DNA from 3 places in the Pseudoalteromonas sp. BDTF-M6 genome. Region 3 is predicted to be linked to each of the others. Evidence: predicted binding sites of a transcription regulator. Region 3 holds the regulator's gene; each other region holds the start of a gene.
The links. Region 3 encodes MetJ, which represses methionine synthesis genes. Its sites were predicted from a motif close to TAGACGTCTAGACGTCTA; they were not measured.
Positions count from the first base shown of each region.

Region 1: metE (5-methyltetrahydropteroyltriglutamate--homocysteine S-methyltransferase) is a predicted target of MetJ. The motif match lies at 2,586-2,603, and genes of this name have one in related genera.
Region 2: KD147_RS10100 (homoserine O-succinyltransferase) is a predicted target of MetJ. The motif match lies at 1,565-1,582, and genes of this name have one in related genera.

Region 1 covers NZ_JAGXTQ010000005.1:223,180-227,536, reverse strand. The annotation lists gene metE (5-methyltetrahydropteroyltriglutamate--homocysteine S-methyltransferase) at 101-2,374, opposite strand; gene KD147_RS13385 (LysR substrate-binding domain-containing protein) at 2,676-3,566, shown strand; gene KD147_RS13380 (Nif3-like dinuclear metal center hexameric protein) at 3,823-4,357, opposite strand, start outside.
Region 2 covers NZ_JAGXTQ010000004.1:49,380-53,736, reverse strand. The annotation lists gene KD147_RS10110 (anaerobic carbon-monoxide dehydrogenase catalytic subunit) at 1-313, shown strand, start outside; gene KD147_RS10105 (DMT family transporter) at 608-1,495, opposite strand; gene KD147_RS10100 (homoserine O-succinyltransferase) at 1,646-2,593, shown strand; gene KD147_RS10095 (homocysteine S-methyltransferase family protein) at 2,583-3,638, shown strand; gene metH (methionine synthase) at 3,651-4,357, shown strand, end outside.
Region 3 covers NZ_JAGXTQ010000008.1:26,259-30,615, reverse strand. The annotation lists gene KD147_RS15470 (malic enzyme-like NAD(P)-binding protein) at 1-1,185, shown strand, start outside; gene metJ (met regulon transcriptional regulator MetJ) at 1,414-1,734, opposite strand; gene metB (cystathionine gamma-synthase) at 1,910-3,070, shown strand; gene metL (bifunctional aspartate kinase/homoserine dehydrogenase II) at 3,087-4,357, shown strand, end outside.

The sequences.
Region 1 (4,357 bases), on a different contig from region 3:
TTTGTGTGATCTTAGGGGGGAAGACAGTGAAAGTAAAGGGTGAGAAAGGCTTTAAAAAGAGCGGACATTTATAACGTCCGCTCTTTTATGGCTCTTTTTACTAGGCACTTAACTCCTGGCGCAATTCCTTGGTCGCAATGACCATGTTTTGCAAGGCCTCACGGGTTTCCGGCCAGGCTCGCGTTTTCAAGCCGCAATCTGGGTTCACCCACAGACGCTCAACCGGCACTTTCGCCGCGGCCTTGTGAATCAACTCCTTGATCCATGTGACCTCGGGCACATTCGGAGTATGGATATCATACACCCCAGGGCCAATGTCATTGGGGTAATCGAAGTGCTCAAAGGCATCGAGCAGTTCCATATTTGAGCGCGATGTCTCTATGGTGATCACATCCGCATCCATGGCGGCGATGGCGCCAATAATGTCGTTAAACTCGCTGTAACACATATGAGTGTGAATTTGCGTGCTGTCATCAACGCCGCTGGCCGACACACGGAACGCATAGGCCGCCCAATCAAGATACGTTTGCCACTGGCTTGCCTTCAGTGGCATACCCTCGCGAAATGCCGGTTCATCGATTTGAATCACCTTAATGCCCGCATCCTGCAGATCCACCACCTCGTCGCGCAGCGCCAGGGCGATTTGTTTGGCAATAGTCGGTTTATCCAGATCATCGCGTACAAAGGACCAGAACAAAATGGTCACAGGACCGGTGAGCATGCCCTTCATATGCTTGTCAGTCAGCGACTGGGCATACTGGGTCCATTGCAAGGTCATGGGGGCAGCACGAGACACATCGCCCCAAATCAAAGGCGGCTTCACACAGCGTGTGCCATAACTTTGTACCCAGCCGAACTGGCTAAAGGCAAAACCATCGAGCAATTCACCGAAGTATTCGACCATGTCGTTACGCTCTGCCTCACCATGCACCAATACATCTATATCCAATGCTTCTTGCTCGCGCACCGCATATTGAATTTGCTCCTGCATCTGCTGCTCATAAGCCTCGGCACTCAAATCGCCTGCCTTAAAGTCGCGACGGGCCTTACGAATATCCGATGTCTGCGGGAAGGAGCCAATAGTAGTAGTCGGCAAGAGTGGCAATTGCAGGGCCGCCTTCTGTGTTTCAGCACGCAGCGCAAACTCGCTGTGACGTTGACCGTGATCCAAACTTAACTGAGCCACACGCTGCTGCACTTGCGCATTGTTTACCCTGCTTGAAGTACGGCGGTTTTTCACCGGTGCACTATAGGTGTCGATATCTTGCGTGTTGCAGCGCTCCAGAGCCACTTTCAGCAAATTAAGCTCTTCGCCTTTTTGCTTGGCAAAGGCCAACCAGCTTTTCAATTCACCGTCCAGCAGTTGCTCTTGCTCCAAGTCCACCGGGGTATGCAATAAAGAGCAAGATGGCGCCAGCCACAGCGAATCGCCACGACGCTCAGCAACCTCTTTCACTCGCTCATAGATGGCACTGAGATCGGCACGCCAAATATTACGGCCGTTGATCACCCCAAGAGACAACACCCGCTGCTCGCCAAGGGCTTTGTCCAGCGCTTCAATATTTTGTGGTGTTGCCACCAGGTCGAAATGGGCGCCATCAATGGCATACTCACTGATATCTTCCAGATAGGCGCTCACCTCATCAAAATAAGTCGCCAGCAGCAGCTTCACACCCTGATTTGCCAAGGCGGCAAAACTTTGAGTCAAGGCACTGCGGTAGTGGGTATCCAGCTCCAAGGCCAAAATTGGCTCATCGATTTGCACCCACTCCACCCCTTGTGCCGCCAACTTGGCCAGCACCTGATGATAGACAGGTAACAAGCGCTCTAACAAGGTAAGCTTGTCGAACTCGTCCCCGGCACATTTAGCCAGGTACAAATAGGTTACCGGGCCAACCAGCACGGGCTTGACCTTATGCCCTAAATTCTGCGCTTCTTCTACCTGCTCAAAAAGTTCGTTAAAGCTCAGCGCAAACTGCTGCTCGGCACTTAGCTCGGGCACAATATAATGGTAATTGGTATTAAACCATTTGGTCATCTCACTGGCGGCACAGGCGCAGCCCGTTGGCGCGCGACCGCGGCCGATACGGAACAGGGTGTCCAGTGCATTGCTGCTGTCGCTTTGATGGCGCGCCGGAATGGCTCCTACCAGCATAGAGGTAGATAAAACCTGATCGTACCAGGCAAAGTCGCCTACCGGCAAAAGCTCTATGCCGGCCTCGCTTTGCATTGCCCAATTTTCTTGGCGGATTTGCGCACCGCGCTGGCGCAGCTCTTCCTGAGTAATATCGCCGGCCCAGTAGGCCTCGATAGCAAATTTCAATTCGCGGCGTTTGCCGATACGGGGAAAACCTAAGTTATGTATACGTGCCATGATGTAAATATCCGTTTAGCTGTTTAGATGGCCAAACATTACCTCTCAGATCTTGGGGACACAAACGAAGCTTACTCACATTGCTAATGAATTAAATTCATATCAGCGCGTTAACTCACCGCTGAATAAATTTAAAAACAGAGAAAATAGACATTTTTCACAATGAATTTTATCTTTTAATAGCCAACCGAGTATAAAAGTGATAATTTTTTAGCCATCTAGACTTTTATACATTTATCCAGCGCGGTTTAGTCGCAATCATTATGAGATATGTGACTGGCTTTTATGAGATTTACTAAAGATGATTGAAATTAAACACCTTAAAACCATAGCCACCTTGAAAGAAACCGGTTCTTTAGTGAATACCGCCCGTGAATTATTTCTAACCCAGTCAGCTTTATCACATCAAATCAAAGACTTGGAAAACAAGCTGGATTGTCAGCTGTTTGAGCGTAAAACCCATCCGGTGCGTTTTACCCCTCAAGGCATGCTGCTATTGGAACTGGCGCAAGAGGTGTTACCTAAGGTCGAAGCCACCAAATGCCGCCTTAAAGAAAGTTTAAATCAGCCTATTTCGCAACTGCGCCTAAGTGTGGAATGCCACGCCTGTTTTCACTGGTTGCTGCCGACCATTAAGGAGTTCAATAATTTCTGGCCGGATATACATGTGGATTATGAGCGCGGCTTTAGTTATGACGCCATTCCCGAGTTGCTGGATGGTGATTTAGATCTGGTCCTGACCTCGGACATTCGTGAGCCGGATCGCTTGGAATTTGCCCATTTGTTCGATTTTAAGCTTAAGCTGATCGTGGCACCGGACCACCCCTTGGCCAACAAGGCCTATGTCACCGCCTTGGATTTAAAAGACGAGACCATCATCTCCTACCCTATTCCGCGGGAGCGCCAGGATATCTTCAAACACTTTATTCAAAATGCCCGTTTTGATGGCACCTTAAAAACCGTGGATCAGGGCTTGTTGATTTTCCAATTGGTCAGTGCAGGCATGGGCGTGGCCGCCCTGCCGGATTGGCTGGTGACGCCCTATGAGGCTCAGGGCTTGATCAAGTCAATTCCTTTAGGCGCCCTGGGATTGAACCGCCCCATGTATTTGGCGATGAAAAAAGAGATGAAGGACAACCCGGTTTATCGTCACTTCCTCAATACCTGTAAGCAAAATAACAGCCGCAAATAAGCCAGTGCAACAACAGTTAAAAGGAGCCTATGGCTCCTTTTAATACCAATTCTGTTAAGTATGTGATCAGATATAGCGCTGGATAAATGATGTGATAACAAGGCGGAATTTTTCTTATGTAGTTATTCTCGGCTTTGGCTCCTGCGCCGCTCTACCGCCTACATCCGTGTAGGCGTACATAGAAAAATTTCAACACAGTTAGCACGATATTTAGCCCGCTAGGGTGATTAGCTATTTAAGTGAATTGGTATAATCTTTATACCGGATTGTCGATGTCAATAAAGGTTACATCCAAGCCGAATTCATCCGCTAAGAATTCCCCCAACGCCTTAGCACCATAGCGCTCGGTGGCGTGGTGCCCGGCGGCAAAGAAATCTATGCCCTGCTCGGTGGAACTATGTATGGTTTGCTCCGAAGCCTCGCCGGACAGGTAGGCATCCAAACCTTGCGCCGCCGCCAGGTCGATATACCCCTGACCACCGCCGGTACACAGGCCGATGGTTTCAATCACATCCGAGCGCACCACTGAGCTGAGCGGCGTGCGCCCGAGCACGGTTTCGATGCGCTTGGCAAACTCAGCACCGCTGACCGGCGTTGTGAGTTTGCCCCACACCGGCACGCTGGTCGCTCCCGGCTCCATGCCGCCCTGGATCTCGATGCCCAATAACTTAGCGAGCTGAGCGTTGTTGCCTAACTCAGGGTGCACATCCAAAGGTAAGTGGTAGGCGAACAGGTTAATATCCGCCGCCAGCAGCGCTTTTATGCGGCGCTTTTTCATGCCACTGATGGTT
Region 2 (4,357 bases), on a different contig from region 3:
TGCTCGATGTGAATTAGAGAATGAAGTTTTTACCGTGTACAGAGAAAAGCTCCAAACTGACGAGCAGGGGAACAAAACTAAGGTAAAGCAGGTAAGGAAGGTACGTCCATGGTTTTATAGCCTTAAAGGTGATTACTTTTTTGAAGTGAGATACGGCAATAAAGCTTTAGAGCTTGCAAAGAGCAAGTTTGCGATTTCTGTTGGCGCTAAAGATCAGCTGTTGGTAGTGATAGACACTGTGATTGATGCCGTAAAAGCTGGAGAGCTTGACGCGCAGCTGATGGATATCAAGCAGCACTCACAGAAAAAGTAATATGCAAGTCGAGTCAGTGCCGCTATCTAACAAATGGCGGTCTTTAATGAAAAAATTAAAAATAACAATTAAAACAAAGGGCTAAGTGAAAAATCGCAGTTTATTTTTAAATGTTTACTTAGCTTCCTAAAGTGTGCGCTTTGGTGGCACAACCTTAGACACTCGACTCATCGAGAAAATAAACTTATCAGGTAAAACCATGAAAGGAGCCTTTGCAATATGACTAAAATTATCAGCCGCTATTGTAGAGTCTCTAGGGTAAAAGCGTCAACGAAAGGCCGCGTTTTTAGCCGTCTAATTTGCCAGCAAAATACCGACGCCGGCCAGGGCTAAAATACCGCCAAGGATCATGTTTGCGCTCACCGGCTCGCGTTTAAAAAAGCCGAAGGTCATCACCATTAACGGGGCGGTGGCAAAGAGGGTTTGCGCTATGGCAGGGTCGGTGTATTTTACCGAGGCTAATTGCAGCCACAGGCCGATAAAGGTGCCGAAGAATACCGCTACTAATAACCAATGCTTCTTATCTATGCCTTTAAGGCGGATTGCCTGATACAGGTCCGAGTGTTTGACCAGCGCCACCACCAAGGCCACGGTGAGGGTGCCCGAGACCAGACGTATCATCGCCGCCCACAAACTACTCATGGACTCGAGGTTCATTGCTCCTTTGGACATTACCATGCCGGTGGCTTGGCACAGCGCCGCCAGCAGCGCCAAGGACACGCCGATAAAGTAGTGACGCTTATCAACATTGGGTAAGGCATGCTGTGGCCGAATGGCAATCACCACTCCGACCGTGGTGACGATGATACCGACCCAGGCCAGTGTGGACAGGTAGTGTCCCAGCAACAGGATATTGAGTATGCCCGCCAAGGCGGGGGCCAGAGACTCTATGACCAGAGTACGCGCCGGACCTATATTGCGCAGGGCGCCAAAGTAGGCGCTGTCGCCGATGGCGATACCAATAATGCCGCCGGCAATCAACCAACCCCAGGCGGCGACTTGTTGGGGGATGTTAGAGTCTGCGGTGATAACAATGGCTGCGACCATCATCAGCGAGGCAAGTAAGCCTTTACTGACATTGAGCTGTAAGGGCGAAAGGTGATGGCTAAAGGTTTTGTAGAGCAGGGTAGAAAACGCCCAAACTATGGCGGCACTGATTGCCGCTAATTCTCCTAATCCCACCTTGAGCCCCTTATACTTATTTCGACGCGCGGCATTATGGCAAGGGAGAAGCGCGCTGTAAAATTTATATAGACGTCTAAACATCTAGAGGTTGATATTTCCAGCGCGACGGTCATAATAGCCCTTCTAGTATTTGCATTGGAGTTGACTATGCCTATTACGGTTCAGGATGCGTTGCCGGCGATTTCGCAATTGCGCCAAGAAAATGTCTTTGTGATGCCAAAAAGTCGTGCCAGCACACAGGAGATCAGGCCCATGCGTTTGGCCATATTGAACCTGATGCCGAATAAGGTGGAAACGGAAGTGCAGTTTATTCGCCTGCTGGCCAATACCCCCTTGCAGGTCAATGTAGACTTACTGCGTCTTGATACCCATAGATCCAGCGCCAACTCCGAGCAGCACCTGGACATGTTTTATCGCTATTTCAGCGATGTGAAAGACACTAACTATGATGCCGTGATCATCACCGGCGCGCCGCTGGCTCATCTTGAGTACGATGAGGTGGGCTATTGGCAGGAATTACAGGAGTTTTTCGAGTGGGCCGAGCACCATGTTACCTCCACCCTGTTTAGCTGCTGGGCGGCTCACGCAGGTTTGTTCCATCATCATGGCCTGAAACGCGAACTCCAGGCCAACAAATTATGTGGGGTGTTTGAGCACCAGTGTTATTTCGACCATGGCGCGCTCACCCGTGGTTTTGACGATCGCTTTTTAGTGCCGCATTCCCGTTATGGTCATATCGATATCAATAAAATTGCCGAACGTGAAGAGCTGGTGGTGCTTGCAGGCTCCGAGGAAGTGGGTGCCTACTTACTTAAAAACCAAAGCGGTTCGCAGGTGTACCTGACCGGGCACCCGGAATACGACGCCGATACCTTGCAAAAAGAGTATCAACGGGATGTCGACAAGGGCCTGGATGTGGCTAAGCCGAAAAACTATTTTCCCGAGGATAACCCGGCGCTAAAACCGTCGAAAACCTGGCAAAGCCATGCCTTCTTGTTATTTTCCAATTGGCTAAACTACTACGTGTATCAAACCACGCCCTATGATATTAATCTGGTGAGCCAGGATGTAAGGACAGATAATTATGCCGAATAAACGTCACGCCCTCGAAGCGGCCCTCAAGCAGCGTATTTTAATTCTCGATGGCGCCATGGGCACCATGATCCAAAAACATAAGTTTGAGGAAAACGACTATCGCGGCGAGCGCTTTAAAGACTGGCATGTGCTGGTGAAGGGCAACAACGACCTGTTAAGCCTGACGCAACCCGAGGTGATCGCGCAAATCCATCGCGAATACCTTGAGGCCGGTGCGGATATCATTGAAACCAACACCTTTAACGCCACCACCATTTCCATGGAAGACTACGACATGGCAAGCCTTAGCCGCGAGATTAATCTCGAGTCGGCGCGCTTAGCCCGCAAGGTGGCCGATGAATTTACCGCCAAAGAGCCGAATAAACCGCGTTATGTGGCCGGTGTGCTTGGGCCCACGTCCAAGACCTGCTCCATCTCGCCGGACGTGAACGACCCGGGTTATCGTAATATTACCTTCGATAAACTGGTTGAGGCCTATATCGAGTCGACTTTGGCGCTGATGGAAGGCGGTGCCGACCTGATCTTGATCGAAACCATTTTTGATACCCTCAATGCCAAGGCGGCGGCCTTTGCTGTGGAAGAGGCCTTCGAGCAGGCTGGCACCAGTTTGCCTGTGATGATCTCCGGCACCATCACCGATGCCTCGGGCCGCACCCTGTCGGGGCAAACCACCGAGGCCTTTTATAACTCCATTCGTCATATTAAGCCGCTTTCCATCGGCCTTAACTGCGCCTTAGGCCCGGATCTGCTGCGCCAATACGTGGAGGAGTTATCCACCGTCTGCGAAACCTTTACCTCGGTGCACCCCAATGCCGGTTTGCCTAACGAGTTCGGCGAGTACGACCTGGAAGCCGAAGAAATGGCTCAGGAGATCATCGACTGGGGCGAGCAGGGCTTTATCAATATTGTCGGTGGTTGCTGTGGTACCACGCCCGAGCACATCAAAGCATTTAGCGACGGCTTAAAGAACACCGCACCACGAGCACTCCCCGAGCTGCCGGTGCGCATGCGTCTCAGTGGCCTTGAAGCCTGTAACTTGAATTAAGGGGCCTTAGCTATGACCAATACAGCCATTTTTACCAATGTCGGTGAGCGTACCAATGTCACCGGCTCGGCGCGTTTTAAGCGCCTGATCATGGAAGAAGACTATGAAACCGCCCTGGATGTGGCCCGCGAACAAGTAGAAAGCGGCGCTCAGGTGATCGATATCAACATGGATGAAGCCATGTTGGACTCCAAGGCGGCAATGGTAAAGTTTCTTAATCTGATCGCCTCGGAGCCGGATATCTCCAAGGTGCCGATCATGGTCGACTCCTCCAAATGGGAGGTGATTGAGGCGGGCCTCAAGTGTATTCAGGGTAAGGCCATTGTGAACTCAATTTCCCTCAAAGAAGGGGAAGAGCCGTTCCGCAAGCAGGCAAAAATTCTGAAACGCTTTGGCGCCGCCGTGGTGGTGATGGCCTTTGATGAAACCGGCCAGGCGGAAACCGCCGACCGTAAGTTTGCAATCTGCGAGCGCTCTTACCGTATTTTGGTAGACGAGCTCGGCTTTCCGCCGGAAGACATTATTTTCGACCCCAATATTTTTGCCGTGGCCACGGGCATCGAAGAGCATGATAACTATGCGGTGGAATTTATTGAGGGCACCCGCCGCATCAAAGAAAACCTGCCGTACTGTAAGGTGTCCGGCGGCGTATCGAATGTGTCTTTCTCATTCCGTGGTAATAACCCGGTGCGTGAAGCCATTCACTCGGTATTCCTGTA
Region 3 (4,357 bases):
GTTGAGCTGACTAAAAGTGCGGAAACGGTTAATGACCTCGCTTTGGCCTATAGCCCAGGTGTGGCCGAGCCGGTACGCGAAATTGCCGCCGACGCCAACAACGCATATAAGTACACCGCGAAGGGCAACATGGTTGCGGTTATTTCTAACGGTACAGCAATTTTAGGCTTGGGTAATTTAGGTCCATTGGCATCAAAACCTGTGATGGAAGGTAAGGCGTTATTGTTCAAGCGCTTCGCCGGCCTTGATTCGATCGATATCGAAGTAAAACACCGTACTACGGAAGACTTTATCAACACGGTGGAAAACATTGCCGATACTTTCGGCGGTATCAACCTGGAAGACATCAAAGCACCTGAGTGTTTTGAAATTGAAAAAGCGTTGATCGAGCGTTGTAACGTGCCAGTTTTCCACGATGACCAACACGGTACCGCGATCGTAACCGCGGCGGGTATGCTTAATGCCCTTGAGATTCAGGGTAAAGATATCAGCGACGCATTGATCGTGTGTTTAGGTGCCGGTGCGGCGGCGGTAGCCTGTATGGAACTTTTAATTAAATGTGGCGCTCAGCGCGAACACATTTATATGCTTGACCGTAAAGGCGTTATCCACACACGTCGTGACGACCTGAACGAATACAAGCAGTTATTTGCGAACAACACGGACAAGCGTACCCTGCAAGACGTGATTGCCGATGCCGACGTATTTGTGGGTGTATCTGGCCCGGATCTGCTTTCAGCCGAAGAGTTAAAGCTGATGGCCGACAAGCCCGTGGTCTTTGCCTGTTCAAACCCGGATCCGGAAATTAAGCCGGAAGTAGCACATGCTGCCCGCCAAGATTTGATCATGGCAACGGGTCGCTCTGATTACCCGAACCAGGTAAACAATGTATTGTGTTTCCCATTTATTTTCCGCGGTGCCCTGGATGTGCGCGCAACGGCCATTAACGATGAAATGAAGATCGCTGCGGTTGAGGCCATTCGTAGTATCGCTAAAGAGCCGGTACCGCAAGAGGTGTTAACGGCATCGGGTGTTACCGAGTTAGAGTTTGGCCCACAGTACATTATTCCTAAGCCTATGGACCCGCGTTTATTGCCTCGTGTTGCTAAGGCGGTAGCCGAAGCGGCTGTGGCATCTGGTGTGGCGCAAATTGAGTTGCCAGCGGATTACATGAACGATAAGTAATTTATACCAACTCAGTTAAATAGCTGATCATTCTAGCGGGCTAAATATCATGCTCACGGCGTTGGAGTTTTTCTATGTAGAATAGCTACATAAGAAAAATTCCGCCTTGTTAGCACATCATTTATCCAGCGCTATATCTGATCACATACTTAAAAGAATTGGTATTATTTGTCTCCAAAAAAAAAGCCCCAAGTTATGCTTGGGGCTTTTTTTTTGTGTTTGGAAACATTAATCGTCACCGATTTCCGGGATCTCTAACCCCATTTCCGCCATGATCTTACGCACTTCTTGCGGCACTTTTTCCGGATTATCCTTACGTAAGTCTTCATCGCTGGGCAGCGGCTGTCCGGTAAAGGCGTGTAAAAACGCTTCACAGAGCAATTCACTGTTGGTGGCATGACGCAGGTTGTTCACCTGGCGTCGGGTGCGTTCGTCTGTTAATACTTTTAAAACGTTGAGCGGGATTGAAACGGTAATTTTCTTTACCTGTTGGGCTTTCTTACCGTGTTCCGCATAAGGGTGAATATACTCACCATTCCACTTGGCCATAATTTGCGTCTTGTTTTTGGTCACTTAGGCATCAATAAGGCCGAAATTTTATCGTGTTGGAAAGGATAGTCAAATATTCCTCATATAGCTATTTAGACGTATAAATGTTTTGACATCTATATCGGGATATTTTAACCTTTTGGACGTCTAAACATCTATTTTAATTGGAGGCACTATGCCTAAGCTAAATAAACAGACCATAGCGGTGCGCCATGGCATTGATGCCGATCAGCACCATGGCGCAGTTGTGCCCCCAATTTATCTATCCACCACCTATTCTTTCGCCGACTTTGATACCAAGCGACAATATGACTATGGCCGCAGCGGAAATCCCAATCGCGATATTCTCGCAGAGACTTTGGCCGAGCTAGAAGGCGGCGCCCGCGGCATCATTACCGCTACCGGCATGGCGGCGGTGCACCTGGTAACGCAACTGCTGACACCCGAAGATACCCTGGTGATCCCCCATGACTGTTATGGCGGCAGCTATCGATTATTTACCTCGCTTGCAAAGCGTGGTTTGTTGCAGGTGAAGGTGGTGAATTTCACCGACGCTCAGTGCTATCAGCAACTGATCGCTGCTAAACCAAAATTGGTATGGGTTGAAACCCCGAGTAACCCAATTTTACGCTTGACCGATATTAAGGCAGTGTGCGCGGCCGCGGCTCAAGTAGGAGCCCTGGTGGCGGCGGATAACACCTTTTTATCGCCGGCGTTGCAAAACCCACTGGCATTGGGTTGCGATATCGTGGTGCATTCAACGACTAAGTACATTAACGGTCACTCCGATGTGGTGGGTGGTGCCGTGGTTTGCAAAACTGCGGAGCTTGGCGAAGAGTTGGCCTGGTGGGCGAATAATATTGGCATTACCGGCGCGCCATTCGATAGCTACCTGACCTTGCGTGGGCTGCGTACCCTCAAAGTCCGCCTGCGCCAGCATGAGGAAAACGCGCAGGCCATCGCCGAATACTTACAGCAGCACCCCAGCGTGGAAAAGGTCTATTATCCCGGCTTGGCCTGCCACCCACAGCATGAGTTGGCCAAAGCACAGCAAAGTGGTTTTGGTGGCATGGTGAGTTTTGATATCAAGGGCGAGTTAAAGGACAGTGCCAAGTTTTTAACCTCGGTGCAGCAATTCACTCTGGCGGAATCCCTGGGTGGAGTTGAGAGTTTAATTTGTCACCCGGCGACCATGACCCATGCGGGCATGGACAAGGAAGCGCGCTTAGCAGCTGGGGTCGGAGACACCCTGATCCGTATTTCAGTCGGCATCGAAGATAAAGAAGATTTGATAGCCGACCTTGAACGTGCCTTTGCACAACTTCAACAAAGCTAGGCGGGAGTTTAATTTCATGGCCAAGGTAGTACATAAATTTGGCGGCTCTAGCCTAAGCAGTGCGGCTCGTTATCATGCGGTTGCCAATATCATCCTGGCACATAGCCAGGTGGGTGACATAGTCGTGGTGTCTGCGGCGGGCAAGACCACGGATACGCTGGTTAAGTTATGGCAAGCGTTTGAGCAGCAAGATCTACACAGCGGTATGGATGTGATTAGCTTGTTGCGTAATCATCAGCAGGAGCTGATCCATGAGCTGTTAAGCGGGGAAATTAACGCACAGGTTTTAGCTCTGCTGGAGCAGGAATTAACACAAGTCTGGCAAGAGTTTGAGCAGGGCAGCTTGCACGAGGCTGCCCTGCTAGCTCATGGCGAGCTCTGGTCGGCGCGTTTATTATCCAGCTATCTGCAACAACTCGGTGTTGAAGCGCAGGCGCTGGATGCGCGACGATTGCTCTGTGCCCAGCATGGGCAGCTATTGCATCGTGTGAATGAACAGCAATGTCAGCAATTCATTGGTGCGGATAAGATAAATGTGATCACCGGCTTTATTGCCGCCGATCAGCAAGGTCAGACGGTAACCCTAGGTCGTAATGGCAGTGATTACAGCGCCACCTTACTTGCTCGGTATATGGGCGTTGAGGAGGTGTGTATTTGGACCGATACTCAGGGGGTGTTTAGCACGGATCCGAGAAAGGTTGCCAGCGCCCAGAAGTACCATAAAATTTGTCGTTCCCAGGCACAATTGTTGGCGGCGCTGGGCAATCCCGTATTGCATGCCAAAACTTTGTCTCCTTTGCATGGCACTTCCATTAAATTGTCGGTGCGCAGCTCCTACGAGAGCGACGCCTTAGGAACCGAGGTGGTACGCGAAGGCGGTTGTAAGCACAAGCACTTCATTACTACCCTAGCGCAGCAGGATGTTATCAAGGTTAAGCAGCTCGAACAGGGTGAGCTGGAACAATTACGACGTCAATTGCAGACTAGCCTTATCGCCTGCGATGTAAGGGGTGCCTGGCATCTAGTGGTACCGCAGCAACACAGTGCCGAGCTACTACATCACTTTGGCGAGCGCGCTCAATTGCTGGAGTCAAATGTCAACGGTTTTGCCCTGGTCGCACCGCAAGCACAGCTGGCTAAATGCCAACAGCAAGTGCTACAGGAAGTAAGCGAACTCAACCTCAACGGCCGTTTTACGCATGTGGGCGAAGGTTATTGTTTGCAGTTAACCGATGAAGAGATTGATGCCGATAGCCTGGGCTATTTGCACCAGCGTTTGTTGGGCTC